Regions from separate parts of the Metabacillus dongyingensis genome, predicted to be linked through region 3. Evidence: predicted binding sites of a transcription regulator. Region 3 holds the regulator's gene; each other region holds the start of a gene.
What was found. The regulator LexA, encoded in region 3, represses DNA repair genes until DNA is damaged. The targets are predictions, from matches to a motif close to CGAACATATGTTCG.

Region 1 (7,138 bases), 1.0 Mb from region 3:
AGAAGAGCAAAAGGTGAAGGTCGCTTTTTTGAAAATAGGCGATACGAAAATTGAATTACTTGAGCCCGCTTCTGAGGACAGTGCTGTAGCCAAATTTATTGAAAAACGGGGAGAAGGCATACATCATTTGGCTCTGGGAGTGGATGATATAAAGAAAAGGATTGAAGAATTGAGGGTAAATGGAGTGAAAATGATTGATGAAACTCCAAGGAACGGTGCAGGCGGTGCTGCCATTGCCTTTTTGCATCCGAAATCTGCAAACGGAGTATTAGTGGAACTATGTGAAAAGAGAGAGGGTACAGTTCTATGAGCATTGATATTTTCGATAAAATAAATGAATTATATGATCGAAGACGTGAAGTGGAAATGGGCGGCGGAGATGAGCGCATTGAAAAACAGCATGAAAAAGGAAAGCTGACAGCAAGAGAGCGCATCGATCTTCTCATCGATAAAGGAACATTCGTTGAAATGAATCCATTCATAGAGCACCGGTGCAATGACTTTGGTCTGAGCGGGAAAAAAGGACCGGGTGACGGAGTCGTCACAGGCTACGGCAAAGTGCACGGACGGCCTGTCTATTTATTTTCACAGGACTTTACGGTTTTTGGAGGAGCCCTTGGAGAGATGCATGCCAAAAAAATTGCTGCGGTCATGGACCTGGCAGCCAAAAGCGGAACTCCGTTCATTGGCCTTAACGACTCCGGAGGTGCTAGAATTCAGGAAGGTGTGGTATCATTAGATGGATATGGGCAGATTTTTTACCGCAATACCATCTACTCGGGCGTAATACCGCAGATTTCGGTTATCCTTGGTCCGTGCGCAGGCGGTGCTGTATATTCTCCTGCGATTACAGACTTTGTCTTTATGGTCGAGAAAACAAGTCAAATGTTTATAACAGGTCCTAAAGTGATTGAAACGGTAACAGGCGAAAAAATCAGTTCCGAAGATTTAGGCGGAGCTAAAGTACATAACACGATCAGCGGAAATGCCCATTTTTCAGGTGAAACAGAAGAAGAGGTGCTTTCTCAAGTCCGGAAATTAATCACCTATTTGCCGCAGAATAATCAGGAGAAAGCGCCGATTTTGCCATTTGATGATGATGCGGATTATCGTCCGAACCTGACAGACTGCATCCCATTTGATGCTCTCAGGCCTTATGATGTCCGAGTGGTTATTCAAGAAGTGGCTGATGCCGATTCTTTTTATGAAGTGCAAAAGGACTTTGCCAAAAATATAGTTGTTGGTTTTGCGAGAATAAAAGGTGAGGTCGTTGGACTCGTCTGCAATCAGCCTAAATACATGGCCGGCGGACTTGATATTGATTCTTCAGATAAAGCTTCCCGCTTCATCCGGTTTTGTGATTCATTCCAGATTCCGATTATTACGTTTGAAGATGTTACAGGGTTTTTCCCTGGTATTAAGCAGGAACACGGGGGAATCATCAGACACGGAGCAAAGATTTTATATGCCTATTCAGAAGCAACCGTTCCTAAATTGACGGTTATTTTGCGAAAGGCCTACGGCGGAGCATACGTTGCACTGAACAGCAAATCTATCGGAGCGGATCTTGTTTTTGCATGGCCGAATGCCGAGATTGCCGTGATGGGTCCTCAGGGTGCTGCGAATATCATTTTCGCTAAAGAAATTGAAAACAGCGAAAATCCTGAAGAAACAAGAGCAAATAAAATCGAAGAATACAGAGAGAAGTTCGCAAATCCATATGTTGCTGCGAGTCAGGGTATGGTTGATGATGTCATTGATCCGCGGGATACAAGAATTAAATTGATTCAGGCACTTGAAATGCTCCGGACAAAGCAAGAGCAAAGACCTGCCAAAAAGCATGGGAACATTCCGCTTTAATACACTTTATGGAGGAATACATATGGTTAATCAAGAACGCTTAGTTAATGAGTTTCTGGAGCTTGTGCAAATTGATTCAGAAACGAAATTCGAAACAGAAATTGCAAAAGTGTTAAAAGAAAAGTTTTCATCACTTGGTGTTCATGTTGTTGAAGATGATACAACGGGTGTTACCGGGCACGGTGCTGGAAATTTAATTTGTACTCTGGAAGCTGTAAAAGACGGAGTAGATCCGATTTATTTTACTTCACATATGGACACTGTTGTTCCTGGAAAAGGCATTAAGCCCTCTATTAAAGATGATTACATCGTAACAGACGGTACGACGATTTTAGGTGCTGATGATAAAACAGGTTTATCCGCGATGCTTGAAGCCGTTCGTGTATTGAAGGAAAATAATATTTCTCATGGAAAAATCGAATTTATTATTACTGCCGGTGAAGAATCAGGCCTTGTAGGAGCGAAAGCCATTGATGGATCTCAGATCACGGCAAAATTCGGATATGCATTAGACAGTGATGGAAAAGTCGGGACAATTATTGTTGCAGCTCCAACACAAGCTAAAGTAAAAGCAACCATTTTTGGCAAGACGGCTCATGCTGGTGTCGCCCCTGAAAAAGGCGTATCTGCGATCACGATTGCTGCAAAAGCAATTGCTAAAATGCCTTTAGGCAGAATTGATCAAGAAACTACAGCTAATATTGGCCGTTTTGAAGGAGGCACGCAAACAAACATTGTTTGCGATCAAGTGAATATCTTGGCTGAAGCGAGATCTTTGGTTTCTGAAAAAATGGAAGCTCAAGTGGCGAAAATGAAAGAAGCTTTTGAGAGCGTTGCTGCTGAAATGGGCGGACGTGCTGAAGTGGATATTGAAGTAATGTACCCAGGCTTTAAATTTGGCGAGGGAGATCATGTTGTAGAGGTCGCTAAAAAAGCGGCAGCAGCAATCGGCCGGACAAGCGAGCTTCAAACAAGCGGCGGAGGCAGCGATGCCAATGTTATTGCCGGGTTTGACATTCCAACTGTGAATTTGGCAGTCGGGTATGAAGATATCCATACAACCAATGAAAAGATGCCGATAGAAGAGCTTGTGAAAACAGCTGAGCTTGTTGTCGCAATCATTGAGGAAGTAGCTAAAGGCGAATAATCCAAAAAGAATGGCAGGCGCAGCGATTGCTCCTGCTGTTTCTTATTTCAGAAAATAGAGGTGTTCAGCATGAAAAAGAGAGAAAAAGCAACTTTTGCCGGAGGATGCTTCTGGTGTATGGTGAAGCCGTTTGACGAGCAGCCTGGGATCATTGAGGTTGTTTCTGGCTATACAGGAGGAACCTTAGAAAATCCTTCTTATGAACAAATTAAAACAGGTGAAACAGGCCACCTGGAAGCTGTGGAAATTACATTTGAACCTGAAGTATTTTCATATGAAAGACTGCTCGAGTTATATTGGCCGCAAATTGATCCGACAGATGATGGCGGTCAGTTCTTTGACCGGGGCAGCCAGTACCGCACAGCCATTTTTTATCATACAGAAGAGCAAAAGCTAAGAGCAAAGCAGTCAAAAGCTGCGATTGAAGAGAGCGGGCGCTTTAAAAAGCCGATTGTAACTGAAATCCTGCCGGCAGCTCCTTTTTACCATGCAGAGGAATATCATCAAAAGTTTTATGCAAAAAATCCGGAGAAATATAAGCAAGAAAGAGAAGAATCCGGAAGAGAAGAATTTATAAAGAAAAATTGGAAGAAGTAAAAACAAAGCTCACTGCCTTATAACAAGACAGCGAGCTTTTTTGAAGTTTTTCATAACGTATTTTCGCTTTGTGCCGATAATAGTTTGTCAAAGTGTGCAGCAGGGTACCTTCCTTTCCACGGCCGCCTTTCTTGTTTAAGAGCAGATTAGGGTACTGATTCTTGCCTTCATCATAGGTCCCTTTCAGATTTAAAGGACAGTCGGAAAAAATGAACAGTGCCGCCATTTACCTGATGGGGCTTTTTTGGATTATATGATAAAATGGAAAGAGAACGATTGTTTGGAAAGAAGATGAATAAGATGAAAGAGCTAAGTGGACCAAGAGTAATTTTACATGTGGACATGAACAGCTTTTATGCATCTGTTGAAATGGCTTTTGAACCCGAACTTAGAGGAAAGCCGCTTGCAATTGCAGGAAACGTTGAAGAACGAAAAGGAATTGTGGTTACTTGCAGTTATGAAGCGAGGGCTAAGGGAGTGAAAACGACCATGCCGCTTTGGCAGGCGAAACGGCATTGTCCTGAACTAATTGTCCGAAAACCAAACTTTGACCGTTACAGAAAAGCCTCTAAAGCCATGTTCGGCCTTTTACGGGAGTTTACACATCTGGTAGAGCCCGTTTCAATTGATGAAGGATATATGGATTTAACGGAGTTTTTAAAGGAGGGCAACCCTCTTCAAATCGCTAAGACCATTCAGGACAGGCTGATGGAAGAGCTTTTGCTGCCGGCAAGCATTGGTGTAGCACCTAATAAATTTCTCGCCAAAATGGCATCCAACATGAAAAAACCCCTCGGCATCACTGTACTCAGAAAGCGGGAGCTGGCTAAGACCCTTTGGCCCCTTCCTGTAAGTGAAATGCATGGGGTTGGAGAAAAAACGGCCGAGAAATTAAAAACAATTGGTATTCAGACGATAAAAGACCTTGCAGGTGCTGATGCGATCGGATTAAAGCAGCTTCTCGGAATCAACGGCGAGCGCCTGAAAAAAAGAGCAAATGGAATAGATGAAAGAGAGGTAAACCCTGACTCCATCTATGATTTTAAAAGCATTGGAAACTCAACTACTTTATCAAAAGATACGACAGAGGCAAAAATCCTGTATGAAACTCTGAACCGTCTGTCACATTCAGTAAGCAGCAGAATGAAACGAAAGGATGTTCTCGGCACGAAAATCTTTACGACGATTCGTTATTCTGACCGAAGCACATATACTCGAAGTAAGAAACTGAATAACCCAATTGTTGAGACAGAGGATATTCTTACACATGCTAAAGCGCTGTTTGATAAGCACTGGACGGGTGAACCAATCCGGCTGCTTGGCGTAACATGCCAGGATCTCGTTCCGAAAGAAGATGCTTATAAGCAGCTGGATCTTTTTTCTTTTCAGGAGGACGCAAAAAAAGAACCTCTTTACAAAACGATTGAAGATATTAATAGAAAATATGGCGGCAGCATGGTGAAACGCGGGATGAAAGTGGACAAATCAGAAGATGATAAAACAAGCGGCACAAGTTTTAATAAAGATTTTTTAAGGGAATAATTAAGGCGCTTTACTTGATAAAAGCAAGGCTCCTGTGTTATTTTTACATGAAGAATCCATGTAACTGTATACATGAGCTCTGTATATAAAAAATAGATTGAGAAGGGAAGTAACATAATGTCAAAACAGCAAATTGGCGTCATCGGTTTGGCCGTCATGGGCAAAAACCTCGCTCTTAATATAGAAAGCCGCGGATATTCCGTATCGGTTTATAATCGTTCTTCTGATAAAACAGAGGAGATGCTGAAAGAAAACAGCGGTAAAAATCTGGTTGGTACATACAGCATTGAAGAATTTGTTCAGTCACTTGAAACTCCCCGCAAAATTTTACTGATGGTCAAAGCGGGCTTTGCAACAGATGCTACAATTGAACAATTGCTTCCTCATTTAGATAAAGGGGATATTTTAATTGACGGCGGAAACACGCTGTATACTGACACACAGCGCCGCAACAAGGACCTTGCCGAGAGCGGCATACATTTTATCGGCACTGGGGTATCCGGCGGTGAAGAAGGGGCACTTAAAGGGCCATCAATTATGCCTGGCGGCCAAAAAGAAGCATTCGATCTAGTAAAGCCTATTTTCGAAGCGATTTCTGCAAAAGTTGATGGTGATCCATGTACTACATACATCGGTCCTGATGGTGCAGGCCATTATGTGAAAATGGTCCATAATGGAATTGAATACGGCGACATGCAGCTGATTTCAGAAGCTTATTTTATTTTGAAAAATGTTCTTGGTCTATCTGCAGAGGAATTGCATGAAGTATTTGCGGACTGGAATCAAGGCGAGCTTGACAGCTATTTAATTGAAATCACAGCAGACATCTTCACTAAAACGGATGAAGAAACAGGAAAGCCGCTTGTTGACGTCATTTTAGATACTGCTGGCCAAAAAGGCACTGGAAAGTGGACAAGCAAAAGCGCCCTTGATTTAGGTGTTCCTCTGCCGATTATTACAGAGTCTGTTTTTGCACGATTCATTTCTGCCATGAAGGATGAGCGCGTGAAAGCAAGCAAAATCTTATCAGGACCTGCTGTTTCTCCTTTTGAAGGCGATAAGTCAGAACTGATTGAAGTTGTGCGCAAAGCTCTTTATATGAGTAAAATCTGTTCTTATGCTCAAGGCTTCGCTCAAATGAGAGCAGCTTCAGATGAATACAAGTGGGATCTTCAGTACGGCGATATCGCCATGATTTTTAGAGGCGGCTGCATCATTCGCGCTGCATTCCTGCAAAAAATCAAAGATGCATATGACCGTGATGCAAACCTTGCAAATCTGCTGCTTGATCCATACTTTAAAGAAATTGCAGAAAGCTACCAGGGAGCTCTTCGCAAAGTCTTAACGGTTGCGATTGAACAGGGAGTACCGGTGCCTAGCTTCTCAGCTGCGTTATCATACTATGACAGCTACCGGACAGAAACGCTTCCTGCCAACCTTATTCAGGCACAGCGCGACTATTTTGGAGCTCATACGTATCAGCGTACGGATAAAGAAGGTATCTTCCATACGGAATGGATGTCAAAATAAAAAAGAAAACACGGTGCCATCTGCGCCGTGTTTTCTTTTTATTTTCTCCTTATGATATCTGGGTAAAAAAGAAACAGAATGATTGAATGGGGTGAAAACGGATGCTTTATTTACTGGCCATCTTATTGCCGCCTGCAGCGGTGCTTTTTGTCGGAAAACCATTTCAGGCTCTCCTGAATTTAATATTAACTTTGATTTTTTATATTCCGGGAGCCATTCATGCGGTACTGGTTGTAAAAGATGCGAAGGCAGATAAACGAGCAAAAAAATATGGCACTCATTATTAATAGATAGGCCGGGCATGTAAGCGGATGTCCGGTTTTTTCGTGAATTCAAATTGGTTGACGATTTTGGATGGAGCGCGTATATTTCATTAGGTACACGAAATAAAAAGGCGGGATCACATGTCAGCTATCACAACAGAAATACTTATTGAAAAAAAAGAACATGGATTAGCCCACG
Region 2 (7,138 bases), 140 kb from region 3:
AGATATGCAGATTGTATATACTAAGGAGTAAAGTCATCTTCAAGATGGCTTTTCTTTCTTTTATATTTTCTGATACATACTTTTTACACTCTGGAGGAAAAAACATGAATTTACCGAATCGCATTACAATCTCAAGAATTCTATTAATCCCAGTATTCATGGTGATTATGCTTGCTCCTTTTGACTGGGGAACCATGTATATAGGGGACGCTTCTATTCCCGTCACGCATCTCGCCGGGGCAATATTATTCATTATAGCGTCTACTACTGACTGGATTGACGGCTATTATGCGCGAAAGCTGAATATGGTTACGAATTTAGGGAAATTTTTAGATCCGCTTGCAGATAAATTGCTTGTTTCTGCAGCCTTAATTATTTTAGTTGAGCTTGGACTTGCCCCATCCTGGATCGTAATTATCATCATCAGCCGTGAATTCGCTGTAACAGGTTTGCGTCTTGTGCTCGCCGGAGAAGGGGAAGTGGTTGCAGCAAACATGCTTGGAAAAATTAAAACATGGGCACAAATTATCGCCATTTCAGCCTTGCTTTTACACAACATTCCATTTGTTTTCATTTCATTCCCGTTTGCAGATATCGCATTATGGGTAGCATTATTCTTTACGGTTTATTCAGGATGGGACTATTTTGCAAAAAATAAAGCCGCATTACTGAATTCCAAGTAATTCTTCATTCAGAGGGGGAGTTCATATGACGTCAAAAACAGAAATTATTGCAGTAGGTTCTGAATTGCTTCTTGGGCAAATCGTTAACTCTAATGCCCAGTTTTTATCTCAGCAGCTGGCTGAAAATGGTCTTAATGTCTATTATCACACGGTTGTAGGTGATAATCCTTCAAGGCTTGAGCAGGCAGTAAAGATTGCCAAAGAGCGTTCGAACATTATCATTTTCACAGGCGGCCTTGGACCTACTAAAGATGATCTAACTAAAGAAACAATCGCAAATATTCTGGGCAAGAAGCTTGTGATTGATGAAGAAGCCCTTCGCAGCATTGAAGACTATTTTGTCAAAGTAAAAAGAAGCATGTCTGAAAATAATAAAAAACAAGCTCTGGTCATTGAGGATTCTCACGTCTTAAAAAATGAGCAGGGAATGGCGCCTGGAATGGCAATAGATGCGGATGAGCGAATTTATATGCTGCTTCCTGGCCCGCCAAGCGAAATGAAACCTATGTTTATGAAATTCGGGCTCCCATACTTTAGAGAGAAGCTTGGCCAGAATGACAAAATCATTTCGAGGGTTCTTCGATACTTTGGCATAGGCGAATCGCAGCTTGAGACAGATATTCAGGATTTGATCGATGCGCAAACCAATCCAACGATTGCACCTCTTGCGGGTGACGGGGAAGTAACGCTCAGATTGACTGCGCGCCATCAAAATGAATCTGAAGCTGTCCGCCTGATTAATGAAATGGAGAAGACAATAAACAGCAGAGTGGGGACTTTTTTCTACGGTTATGACCAGACAACTCTCGCTGATGAATTACTCAGACATCTCAGACAAAGAGACATGACAATTTCAGCTGCAGAGAGTTTAACCGGAGGCCTTTTTTCAGATCAGCTGACAGCAGTTAAAGGAACATCTGATGTTTTTAAAGGTACAATTGTCTGCTACACTAATGAAGTAAAGCAATCCATATTAAACGTATCTGAAGAAACACTTGATCAGCATGGGGCTGTCAGTGAACAATGTGCCAAAGAAATGGCTGAACAAATCAGGAAGCTTGCAAATAGTGATATCGGAATCAGCTTTACCGGCATCGCAGGGGAAGATCCTGTTGAAGGGAAAAAACCTGGAACCGTCTATATCGGGCTGGCATTTAAAGATCAGCCGGTAAGAACCGTTCTCCTTCATCTTGCAGGCAGCCGCAACGGCATTCGCAGACGTACAGTGAAATACGGCTGTTACTTGATTATTAAAGCATTAATGGAAAATACAGCAGAATAAGCTGTATTTTTCTTTTTTACTAGATCATCCGCGTTTCTAAAATCAGGAAAAAAGGTAATTTAGTATTTTAGCTGATTAAGAGGCATAAATTTCTTATTTTCATAAAGAGAAAAGAGAATTTTCAGTCTGTTATTACGTTTGAAAAAACCGAATAAATGTTCGTTTTTTACTTGTCAAACGTTCGAATAAAAGGTATATTATTAATAGGTTGATAACTAAAGGAGGAAACTCAGTGAGCGATCGTCAAGCTGCCTTAGATATGGCACTGAAACAAATAGAAAAGCAATTTGGTAAAGGTTCAATTATGAAACTCGGTGAACAGACTGACCGGAAGATCTCTACATCTCCAAGCGGTTCACTTGCACTTGATACAGCACTTGGTGTTGGCGGATATCCGCGTGGAAGAATTATAGAAATATATGGACCTGAGAGCTCAGGTAAAACGACAGTTGCCCTTCATGCGATAGCAGAAGTACAGCAAAAGGGAGGACAGGCTGCGTTTATAGATGCAGAACATGCCCTTGACCCTGTATATGCTCAAAAGCTTGGTGTAAATATAGATGAACTTCTTCTCTCACAGCCGGATACAGGAGAGCAGGCGCTTGAAATTGCTGAAGCGCTGGTTCGAAGCGGAGCGGTAGATATTCTAGTCATTGACTCGGTAGCAGCTTTAGTTCCAAAAGCTGAAATTGAAGGTGAAATGGGAGATGCTCACGTAGGCTTGCAGGCTCGTCTTATGTCTCAGGCATTGCGTAAATTATCCGGAGCAATCAGCAAATCAAAAACAATTGCTATTTTCATTAACCAGATCCGTGAAAAAGTAGGAGTTATGTTCGGTAATCCTGAAACAACTCCAGGCGGACGCGCTCTGAAGTTTTATTCTTCGGTGCGTTTAGAGGTTCGCCGTGCTGAAACGCTGAAACAGGGCAATGAGATGGTCGGCAATAAAACCAAAATCAAAGTTGTCAAAAACAAAGTTGCACCTCCTTTCCGTGTTGCAGAAGTTGACATTATGTACGGGGAAGGCATCTCTAAAGAAGGCGAAATCATTGATCTAGGAACAGATATTGATATTGTTCAAAAGAGCGGTTCATGGTATTCGTACAATGAGGAGCGTTTAGGACAGGGAAGAGAAAACGCAAAAATCTTCCTAAAGGAGAATCCTAGCATCCGCTTAGAGATTCAGGGGAAAATCCGCAGCCACTACGGCTTGGATGAAGTTGCAGTTGCTCCAGATGGACAAGAAGAATTAGATTTACTGGAAGATTAAAAAGAGGCGATTATCGCCTCTTTTTTGTATGTGAAAAGTAAAAATACACGATACAATGGAGAGACAATCCTGACTTTTCCTGTTCAAGAAATGTAAGGCAATGCCTGAAAATTCTCAATTGCTTTAGAAACGCCAGAATGACAGGCTTGACAAGAAAATTTCACACATTTACAATTAGGGTGTATTATTATTTTGTTAGAACTTTTAGCGAGGCACTATGAAAGCAAATGTTGATCTGTGCAGCAGGATTGCTGCAAGGTCTCCATGAAACCCTTAAGCTTTGTGCTGTATGTTGAAGAACGTTATGCAATATACATGCCGACACTTAAATCTAGCAAGAACCAAGTTCATAGCAAGAGGAGGTGAAATGATGGATCCCATTACAATGATCATCTCCATTTTGCTTGGCCTAATCGTCGGTGCAGTTGTTGGCTATTTTGTTCGTAAATCCATTGCAGAAGCGAAAATTGCCGGTGCGAAAGGAACTGCTGAGCAAATTCTTGAAGATGCGAAGCGTGATGCTGAAGCGACGAAGAAAGAAGCGTTGCTTGAGGCAAAGGATGACATTCACAAGCTTCGGACAGAAGCAGAGCAAGAAATTCGTGAACGACGAAATGAGCTGCAAAAACAAGAAAATCGCTTATTACAAAAAGAAGAGAATCTTGATCGTAAGGATGAATCTTTAGACAAGCGCGAGAACATGCTTGAGAAAAAAGAAGATTCTCTAAATGAAAGACAACAGCATATTGAAGAGATGGAAAGCAAAGTGGACGAGATGGTGCGTAAACAGCAATCAGAGCTTGAGCGTATTTCCAGCTTGACTCGTGATGAGGCAAAACAGATCATTCTCGAAAAGGTTGAAAATGAGCTTTCGCATGATATCGCTGTAACTGTTAAAGAAAGCGAAAACCGTGCGAAAGAAGAAGCGGATAAACGAGCGAAAGAAATACTTTCCCTTGCAATCCAGCGTTGTGCAGCAGATCATGTAGCTGAAACAACGGTATCTGTCGTTAACCTTCCAAATGATGAAATGAAAGGCCGCATCATTGGACGTGAAGGGCGAAACATTAGAACGCTTGAAACATTAACTGGTATTGACCTCATTATTGATGATACTCCAGAAGCAGTTATTTTATCTGGATTTGACCCAATCCGCAGGGAAACAGCCAGAATTGCCCTAGACAAGCTTGTTCAAGATGGACGCATCCATCCAGCACGTATTGAAGAAATGGTTGAAAAATCACGCCGTGAAGTTGATGAGTACATCCGCGAGGTTGGTGAGCAAACAACATTTGAAGTTGGTGTTCACGGACTGCATCCAGATTTAATCAAGATTATGGGCCGTTTGAAGTTCAGAACGAGCTATGGTCAAAATGTATTAAAGCATTCCATGGAGGTCGCTTATTTATCAGGACTCATGGCTGCAGAACTGGGTGAAGATGTTACTCTTGCCAAACGCGCAGGATTACTGCACGATATCGGTAAGGCGATTGATCATGAAGTAGAAGGAAGCCATGTTGAAATTGGAGTCGAACTTGCTACGAAGTACAAGGAACACCCGGTTGTTATCAACAGTATTGCTTCGCATCATGGCGATCAGGAGCCGACTTCGGTTATTGCCGTTCTGGTCGCGGCAGCAGATGCTTTATCTGCAGCACGTCCCGGCGCAAGAAGCGAAACGCTTGAAAACTATATTCGCCGCTTAGAAAAGCTTGAAGAGATTTCCGAATCTTACGAAGGAGTTGAAAAATCCTTCGCTATTCAGGCAGGACGTGAAGTGCGTATTATGGTTAAACCTGATACGATCGACGATCTTCAGGCACACCGTTTAGCACGGGATATCCGCAAGCGGATTGAAGAAGAATTAGATTACCCAGGTCATATTAAAGTAACAGTTATCCGTGAAACGAGAGCTGTGGAATATGCGAAATAAAGCGATGCTTTCTGCATCGCTTTATTTTTTTTGCAATCTGTGCAAAACTTAAGGGTAAACACACACCATTTGAGAGAAGGTATAAGCGAAGCATGAAACTATTATTTGTAGGAGATGTAGTAGGATCTCCAGGTAGAGATATGATAAAAGAATATTTGCCAAAGCTAAAACGTAAATACAGACCGTCCCTGACGATTGTAAACGGAGAGAATGCAGCACACGGAAAAGGGATTACTGAAAAGATTTATCACGAGCTGAATCAGGCTGGCGCACAGGTTGTGACAATGGGAAATCATACATGGGATAAGCGGGAAATCTTTGAATTTATTGATAATTATCCAAATCTAATCCGTCCTGCGAATTTTCCTGAAGGCACTCCGGGTAACGGCATTACATATATAACTTGCGACGGCAAAGAAATCGCTGTGATTAACTTACAGGGACGAACGTTCTTGGCGCCTATTGATTGTCCATTTAAAAAAGCGGATGAGCTGATTGAAGAAGCTAAAAAGAGAACATCCATCATTTTTGTGGATTTTCATGCTGAAGCAACGAGTGAGAAGCAGGCCATGGGCTGGTATTTGGACGGAGAAGTGACGGCCGTTGTTGGAACTCATACTCACGTTCAAACGGCAGATGAGCGAATTCTTGATCAGGGGACTGCTTTTATCACAGATGTGGGCATGACAGGCCCTTATGATGGCATCTTGGGAGTAGAGAGAGAGGCGGTCATAAAACGTTTCCTGACTAGCCTCCCTGTGCGATTTGAGGTAACTGAAGGCAAGGCGCAGCTGAGCGCAGTAGTAATCGATGTTCAAGAAAAAACAGGCAGAGCCTTGAAAATTGACCGCATTTTAATTAATGACGATCATATGTTTTTTGAATAGAATATATATTTAGAAATTTTAGAAAAAATAATGAACCAAGCAGGAATACTAGTTCCCTCTAGTGAATATAGTATCAATGGAATGGCTGTGAAAGAGGTTCAGAAGGCTTCATAAAGGGGATGGGCCCTCCGAACAGATCTAATAAGGCATGATCCAATGTACATTCACGATCTATTGAAAAATAAGGGGGATACTAGAAATGGAAATATTAAAAGTTTCAGCAAAGTCCAATCCTAACTCTGTAGCGGGAGCACTAGCAGGTGTCCTGCGTGAAAGAGGCGCTGCCGAAATCCAGGCAATTGGAGCTGGAGCACTTAACCAGGCTGTAAAAGCAGTAGCTATTGCCAGAGGGTTTGTTGCCCCGAGCGGTGTTGATTTAATCTGTATTCCTGCCTTTACGGATATTCTCATTGATGGAGAAGAGCGTACGGCCATTAAATTAATTATTGAGCCTCGTTAAATAGACAAAATGATCAACCTGTTTGCGGGTCACGCAAACAGGTTTGTTTTTATTTCGCACTTTTCATATCCTTTTCAATCATAGATCACTAAATAAATGACTTTTGGATTTTTTTCATCATAAACGGGAGTTGATTCCGTAACAGTTTTTACAGGAAAAGAGCACCATATAAAGTTTATTAGGTGAACGATTTTCATACAGAAATTTTTTACGAACACAGTCCTTTATTTATCTTTAGGAGAGATGATGACGTGCGTATTTTTGATGCTCATTGTGATTTGCTCTATCAATTATGGCGCAGGCCTGAAATTAGTGAATGGAATGACATGAATCTGCATGTCACCATTGAAAAGCTATTTCAGTTTGGAGCAAAAGTCCAGTGCTTTGCCATCTTTATACCAGTTGATGTCACGAATAAATTAGAAGCCGCCTTTGCACAGGCTTCCATCTTTTATGATCGGATTATTAATGGGTTTGAAAAGATCATACATTTAAGGACAAAACAGGATCTTCTTGCATTAAAGGATGATGAAATTGGAGCCATTTTGACACTTGAAGGCTGCGACCCGATCGGCCATGATTTAAGCCTTCTTTCCATTTTTCATCAGCTAGGTGTTAGATCC
Region 3 (7,138 bases):
GCCCCCATAGGCATTCCAGGATGTCCTGAATTTGCTTTCTCGATTGCATCGATCGATAATGTTCGAATCGTAGCAATAGATAAGTCTTGAATTGAATGTGACATAATTTGATCATCCTTTCATAAATAACATTCTACTTTCTTATCATAGCGGTACACACTTTAGGATACAACCATTAATAATGAAATGTAATAGTGCATTAAGATGTGTAAGAAACTATTCTAATGTATTATGTGCAAATTGAAAAGGAATACATCACAAATTGACGTATTCCTTTTATTAATGAAGGTTTCGCTTCTTCTCATCTTTTAGTTTTTGAGGTGTTACATCCGTACCGTTTGGGTCGAGGATCGTAACGCCTTTTAATGTATTTTTCATGGAACCGCGAAACACCTGCAGGTATTCCTGTCTCAGGCTTTGCTGTTCTTTTAGTTCTTCAGGTGACAAAGCGCTTGATTTAGCCTTTTTTGAAAGTTCATTGATTCTAGCCATTTTTTCTTTTGAAAGCATAATGGTAACTCCTTTTTGTAGATAGATTCACTATGCTATCGTACTAAAAATGACTGTAAAAGACAACTTATTGGTCTCCTGATTGTTTCATATATTCCTGATATCTTCTATGTACTGTTGCCTTTGAAACATCATGGCCAAAGCCTCTCAAAGTAGCAGCAATTTCTGCAAATGTCAGTTTGTTTTGTTTTAAGCGGACAATTTCTGAAACAGGAAGCTCTTTTTTATCCTTCCCGGGGCTCCCATGAATATTAGACAGGTTATTTTGAGGTTTAAACCCGTTTTGGACCGCACGCTGCATGCCTCTTTTGATTTTCAGATTATGAATCTTTCTCTGATATTCTTCAACAATGCTGACGATTTCAAGCACCATAGAATCAGCTTCTGAGAGCAGAAGCCTGCCGTTATGTGTAACGGAATAAAGTGTTATTCCCTCTTTTAGAAGAAAATGAATGAGTGCAATTCTGGCGTTTCCCCTCCCAAGCCTTGTTTCATCCTGGATCAGGATTGCATCCACCTGCTGATTTTTGATGCAGTCAAACAGTTCAAATATCCCGTCCCTCTCTATATCATAGCCGCTGGCCTGCTCTTCAATCACTTTTACAATATTCATGCTGTGCTGCTCAGAAAGATTTATGAGCTCTTCCTTCTGTCTTAAAAGAGATGTTTCCTGTTCTTCTTTCACTGTGCTGACTCTGCAATAGATGATGGCGTTCAGTGTTCTCACTTCCCTATTTCTTGCTTGCTATTTGATTGACCTCATAAAAGGCTGTCTTCTCAATGGGTATAAAGACTTGTTCACCAGGTTTAATTACTGCAGTCTCCATACCGTTTTTTTCCTGTACCCACTCGACAAAATCTGACTTAGAAAGATTATGATGTTCTTTAAATTTGTCAGCAATACTCCAGATGCTGTCCCCTTCAGTAACTTCTATATTTACGTAGTGATCCATTCTGTCTTTTTCACCAGTATAAGATAAAGCAAAGACAGCAACAATAACGACGATAAAAAATGAGAGTAAATAAGAAAAAGATTCTTTCAACATAATCCCCACCTCGAAATAGAATGTTTGTTCGCACTTTTGATATTTTTAGTATAATGCGAACAAACGTTTCTGTCAACGGATTTTTTCGAACTTATGTTTGTATGCACAGGAAAAACATGCTATAATCAACATAAATTACAGGACGCGAGGTGCATAAGATGACAAAATTATCAAAAAGACAGCAGGATATCTTAAACTTCATCAAATTAGAAGTTCAGAAAAAAGGTTATCCGCCTTCTGTTCGCGAAATTGGCGAAGCTGTCGGCCTTGCTTCTAGTTCAACTGTCCACGGCCACCTGGCCAGGCTAGAGAGCAAGGGACTAATCAGACGCGATCCAACTAAGCCCAGAGCCATTGAAATTTTAGAAGAAGAGACTTCACATATTCCAAGATCAAATGTTATAAATGTTCCGATTATCGGTAAGGTTACAGCGGGTTCCCCTATAACAGCCATCGAAAATGTTGAGGAATATTTTCCGCTTCCTGATACGTTTGCAGCAGCAGATGATCAAGTATTCATGCTCGAGATTATGGGAGACAGTATGATAGAAGCTGGAATTCTGGACGGGGATATGGTAATTGTTAAACAGCAAAAAACAGCAAATAACGGAGATATCGTAGTTGCCATGACAGAAGATGATGAAGCAACAGTAAAACGTTTCTTTAAAGAAAAAGACTTCATTCGCCTTCAGCCTGAAAATTCAACCATGGATCCTATTATTCTGCGAAATGTTTCAATTTTAGGGAAAGTCATTGGGGTTTACCGGAATATTCATTAAAAATCTTTGCTGCTCAGCAAAGATTTTTATTTTGGCGTTTTATGCTCTTTAACAAGGGGAATATATAATAATTGATAAAATTTAGAAGAGGTAACCTATGAATTCCAATATTATTCATGATGAAATAACCATACTGCGAACGAATTGCCAATTCATTTTTCCCTTTTCATGGGCTCAGGACTGCACTAAGGAGTTAATTGAGGAGCTGTTAGCCAACGGGTTTGAATTTTTTTCAATTGAGAATGTTAAACAGCAAAATAAATATTACGGGGAGAGCATTGATATCCCGCATAAACGTTTGAATCATTATTTTATGCCGTACATAGAACAAATCTTATTCCCTGACAAATATAAAGAAAAAGCGATAAACCGTTACTCAAAGCCTTTAAATTTGAAATGCAGACTTGATACTGCACACAATTCATTTTCTTTGAAGGTTCATTCAATTGATATCTACCTTTGTCCTTTCTCTATCGGAATGGTAACGATTCGAACAGACCCTTACAATAACAATGAAGATTTCTCTTTAAGTGATGCACTGGATTTTATGGATCATTTTCGCGTTCTCGAGCCCTCAATTACAGAAGAAAAAGGTACTGTTCTCTATTGTGGTGAAAAACGTTTTGACAAGACTCAGGATTTTATCTTCCAGGACCTTTGTCCATTCATCGTCCCCTTCATAGAAAAAAGCGAGAATGATCAATCAACTTATCTGGGCAGCCTTCCTTATTTTATTGATGAAAGAATGTTCGTATCCAGTTTTTTAATGGCTGCTCCTGATAATCAAATAACAAATAACGATTTATTCAGAATCGGACATATGAATGGATATAAAGAAAAAAAACAGCCATACATCTCTGCAACCAATCAAAAGTACATCGAAAAATACGTAAATGATCATGTTTATGACAGGTGGTCCCCGGATAGTTTTCATATTATCAGCGACCATACATTTACATGCATCAGCAGAGACAGCAAAAATGAAAAACTCATTGCTGAAGAAATGTATGGCCAGCTATATTACAATATGATTCTGCACTTATTTTATAAAATTGTCCTTTTAAAGCTTTCATACAGTTATTCACAGCTCTATATTGACCAAAAACAAGATAAAATGGACAAACTGATCAGATCGATTGCCAATTTTACCGCCAAATATATTTTTTCTGAAATCAGCAGCCGGACTGAGGGACAAGAGCTTTCTGTTTTGATGAAAGATCGCTTTAAAATTGAAACTCTTTACAAAGAGGTAATAAACACGATGGACAGTCTTTATCAAAATCAGGAAAAATTTGCAAGTAAACGTCATAATTCTCTATTGCTGATCTTAACGACTTATACTGTTATTTCCGGGATTTACGGAATGAATCTGGTGATTGAAGACTGGCGGGGGAAAATTGAGTGGAGCAAGCTTGCCGGTTATTCTGTTTTTGAATATATTTCGCTCGTTGTAGCTTTATCAGGTATTGCTGTAGGGAGTGTACTTGCCGGGATTGCAATCATAAGACTGCTTAAAGACTATTTTGATAAGGGAAAATCTGAAAACCTTGACTGAGTAAAGCCGATGCTTTTTTCTATATTAATTACACAAAAACCCCTCAACATCTGCTGAAGGGTTTTTGTGTAATTAATATTGATACATATACTGTTCTCTTTCCCAAGGGTGAACTTGAGTTCTGAACATATACTTTGTGTTTTTTAAGTTTAATTAGGTAATAAAACCTTATTATATCAATACTTTTGAAAAATTAGTGAGTTATTAATTATATTAAAGTTGATACTTTGGTGGTCAAAAAGTGGTCAATTTTGGGGTCAAAAAATTATTGATATTGTATTTAAACATTATATATCTTTTATACTTTATTGAATTGATATGGTCTCGCCTTCAATATCATCTATTTCCACATCGTTACTTTCAAGTTCCTCAAATTTACTCAATATGAATTCCAAATCTTCGTTTAAAACAATATATACCTCCGATTAAAAGCAGATCTTATTTAAAATAGATTATACCATCAAACATAAAAAACATTTTAAAAGTTACCAAATGGCGATTACACTTTGCTGCAATCGCCCCCGATTGTTGAATAACATTTGATTTACATTAAAACATTAGTAGTTTTTGATTAGCTTTCCATTTTTGCTGGATCAAAGCCAATTAAAGAGTGAGTATACTCCTATTATTGCAAAGAGAATTGTTAATATTATTATCGAAAAGCAACCAATAACAAATAATTTATCATACAATGAATCGTCAGGTTCTTCCTGCAGTTTTTCTTTCACTTTATCTTGTACAGGTGAAATTACCTGATCTAATTCCAGGTTTTTTAAAATTTCATTGTCACCTTTAAATTTTAAAGCTCTTGCTATAAGGAAAGGATCATTTCCCATAGTTTTTTCAAATTGAATACAAGCTTGGATCATTTCCGGTGTTTTATTCTTTTCTAAATACCAGTAGCGACCTGCCATTGATGGATATTTTAATGTGAAATAGATGTCCCCCAACTTTCTGCGGAGCTCTAACTCATTTGGGTAAGTTGAAATTAACCCGTGTAGTCTATCCCTTGCTTTGCCTAAATCATTTTTCTTAATGTCCTCTTCAATCTTCTTAATAGTCTTAACTGGTAATTTTTCTATGTAAAACACCTCATTTATCTTCTTAGGATAGTTGCTTCCTAAACTAAACTATCCTATTAGCTAATAGTCAAAGGGCAAACACTCTATGCTGCAATCGCCCCCGATTGTGGAATAAAGGACACGATCCACTATTTGTGAATTGCGCTCGATTGTTGAGATAAATAATACTATTTAAGGCTGTTGAAGCCGGCTTGTGCTTATTAAACTATAGCCTCCGTTAACAAGAAACCTGTTTTATTCTACAAGAATCGAAATTGCACTATACACTAATAACAAAGCCATAATTACATTAAACTGACTTCTATACTTTGATAAAAACGTTTGAAAAATTGAACCAAACACACTCCAACAGAAAGTACTCATAAAACCAACAAAAGCTAGAAATAATGAATAAAATAGTAAGCTGAAATTTGAACTGTGATATGGAAGGATGAAGGTTGAAATTGCAGTTATGCCATATAAAATACCTTTCGGATTTATGAATTGTAAAAGCATACCTGTTAAAAAACTGTTATTCTTGTCCCCATCATTGTCTTTAGCATTATTTTTACCGGTAATAATTTTCATGGCCAGATACAACATATAGATTGCACCTAGGGTAGTCATTATAAATTCAATTTGTGGAATGAAATTTTCAAGCAAAAGATTAAAATAGCTACACAATAACATTATTACAAAGAATCCTGCACCAACTCCTAAACAAAATCTGATTGTCTTTTTTAACCCGTATTTGTTAGCAAATAACATTGCCATAATATTATTGGGACCTGGTGTAAAACTTGTAACAAAAACATATAGCAAAAACGATAATAAAGGCATATTGGCTCCCCCTCTGTGATGTATGTTATAATGACTAAAATGGACATTATAACGATTTACTTTTTATTGTACAATACGGACGTTATATTGTAAACGAGGAGTGTATTTATGGAGGAAATAAATCTTATCATTGCAAAAAATTTAAAAGCCTTTAGAGAAAGTAAGAAATTAAGTCTTGAAAAGGTTGCAGAATTAACTGGAGTAAGTAAAACGATGATAGGTCAAATTGAAAGGGGGGAATCGAGCCCTACGATTACAACTATTTGGAAAATAGCCAATGGATTAAAAGTTTCTTTTACTTCACTAATAAATAGTCCGCAGCCAGATACAAAAGTTGTTTTAAGAAGTGAAATTCAAACATTATCTGAAGACAACGGAAAATATCGAGTCTATCCCTACTTTCCCTTTGAAGATGATAAACGCTTTGAAGTTTATTCAGTCGAGATAGAAAGAGGTGGTTTCCTAATTGCTGATTCGCACAGAGAAGGAACTGAAGAGTTCATAACTGTTTTTGAAGGGGAACTAACTGTACGTGTAAATAACAATGAATACACCGTAAGAAATGGTGATTTTATCAGATTCAAGGCTGACAGACCTCATGCCTATCATAATTCAGGGGAAACATTAACTCGATTAAGTATGATCTTATATTATCCAACTTAAAAAACCCGTTCCACAAGAACCGGGTTTTTCTTATGTTTTTATTTGTACCTTTGTAACAATGCAGTTATTAAACTCCCCCGTTTGTTCAATAAAAAAGACGATCCCTATTAAAGAATCCCGCCCGATTGCTGAATATCAATTTTATTCAGAATATAGTAAGAAGACTTCCATTAAAGCCCCCTTTAATTGAAGATCTATGAATTGTTGTCTTTAATATGACATCTCAAATTCTAAATCACTTAGCCGTGAATCTAAATCGGTAATACTTGAATCAATGTCACTCAATTCATATTCTACATCATCAACTCTAGTTGTTGTACTCTCTAATTCTGATTGTAATTCTTCAATCTGTGTTATCAGTTCAGCATTCATTTCTTCTAATTCGGTAATCCTTGATTCATAATCATTTCCGCTTATGCTTGAACTCCCGCAACCTGCTAACAATAAACCACTTAATACGAAGACTGCCAACTTTCTCATTTTGTTTTCTCCTTTTTAATTTTCAAATGGTTTTTGCTCCTTATCCTATTCAAGAAATCCTGCCCAATTCTTAACTAAAGGGATGGTCACTATATTCAGCAATCGCCCCCGATAGCTAAATACATTATTTAAAAATTAGGTGATTAACTCAATCTTTTATTCCATTAAAAAGGACACTTACCTTATTCCAGATAAGCGCCCTTT

Region 1: a site for LexA is predicted at 3,874-3,887, ahead of K8L98_RS17140 (DNA polymerase IV). Genes of this name have one in related genera too.
Region 2: a site for LexA is predicted at 2,114-2,127, ahead of recA (recombinase RecA). Genes of this name have one in related genera too.

The regions. Positions count from the first base shown of each region.
Region 1 is NZ_CP082944.1:3,464,783-3,471,920, reverse strand. Features, by position in the region: gene mce (methylmalonyl-CoA epimerase) at 1-310, shown strand, start outside; gene K8L98_RS17155 (acyl-CoA carboxylase subunit beta) at 313-1,860, shown strand; gene K8L98_RS17150 (M20/M25/M40 family metallo-hydrolase) at 1,883-3,007, shown strand; gene msrA (peptide-methionine (S)-S-oxide reductase MsrA) at 3,077-3,604, shown strand; gene K8L98_RS17140 (DNA polymerase IV) at 3,905-5,146, shown strand; gene gndA (NADP-dependent phosphogluconate dehydrogenase) at 5,264-6,676, shown strand; gene K8L98_RS17130 (YqaE/Pmp3 family membrane protein) at 6,778-6,963, shown strand; gene K8L98_RS17125 (MFS transporter) at 7,081-7,138, shown strand, end outside.
Region 2 is NZ_CP082944.1:2,286,635-2,293,772, forward strand. Features, by position in the region: gene K8L98_RS11320 (helix-turn-helix domain-containing protein) at 1-31, shown strand, start outside; gene pgsA (CDP-diacylglycerol--glycerol-3-phosphate 3-phosphatidyltransferase) at 105-683, shown strand; gene K8L98_RS11330 (competence/damage-inducible protein A) at 709-1,965, shown strand; gene recA (recombinase RecA) at 2,198-3,235, shown strand; gene rny (ribonuclease Y) at 3,606-5,168, shown strand; gene K8L98_RS11345 (TIGR00282 family metallophosphoesterase) at 5,261-6,055, shown strand; gene spoVS (stage V sporulation protein SpoVS) at 6,255-6,515, shown strand; gene K8L98_RS11355 (dipeptidase) at 6,767-7,138, shown strand, end outside.
Region 3 is NZ_CP082944.1:2,427,412-2,434,549, reverse strand. Features, by position in the region: gene tkt (transketolase) at 1-104, opposite strand, end outside; gene K8L98_RS12090 (DUF896 domain-containing protein) at 280-510, opposite strand; gene K8L98_RS12085 (YneB family resolvase-like protein) at 578-1,228, opposite strand; gene yneA (cell division suppressor protein YneA) at 1,242-1,556, opposite strand; gene lexA (transcriptional repressor LexA) at 1,715-2,335, shown strand; gene K8L98_RS12070 (magnesium transporter CorA family protein) at 2,433-3,890, shown strand; gene K8L98_RS12065 (DUF6584 family protein) at 4,484-4,972, opposite strand; gene K8L98_RS12060 (LysE family transporter) at 5,207-5,791, opposite strand; gene K8L98_RS12055 (helix-turn-helix domain-containing protein) at 5,900-6,454, shown strand; gene K8L98_RS12050 (hypothetical protein) at 6,665-6,934, opposite strand.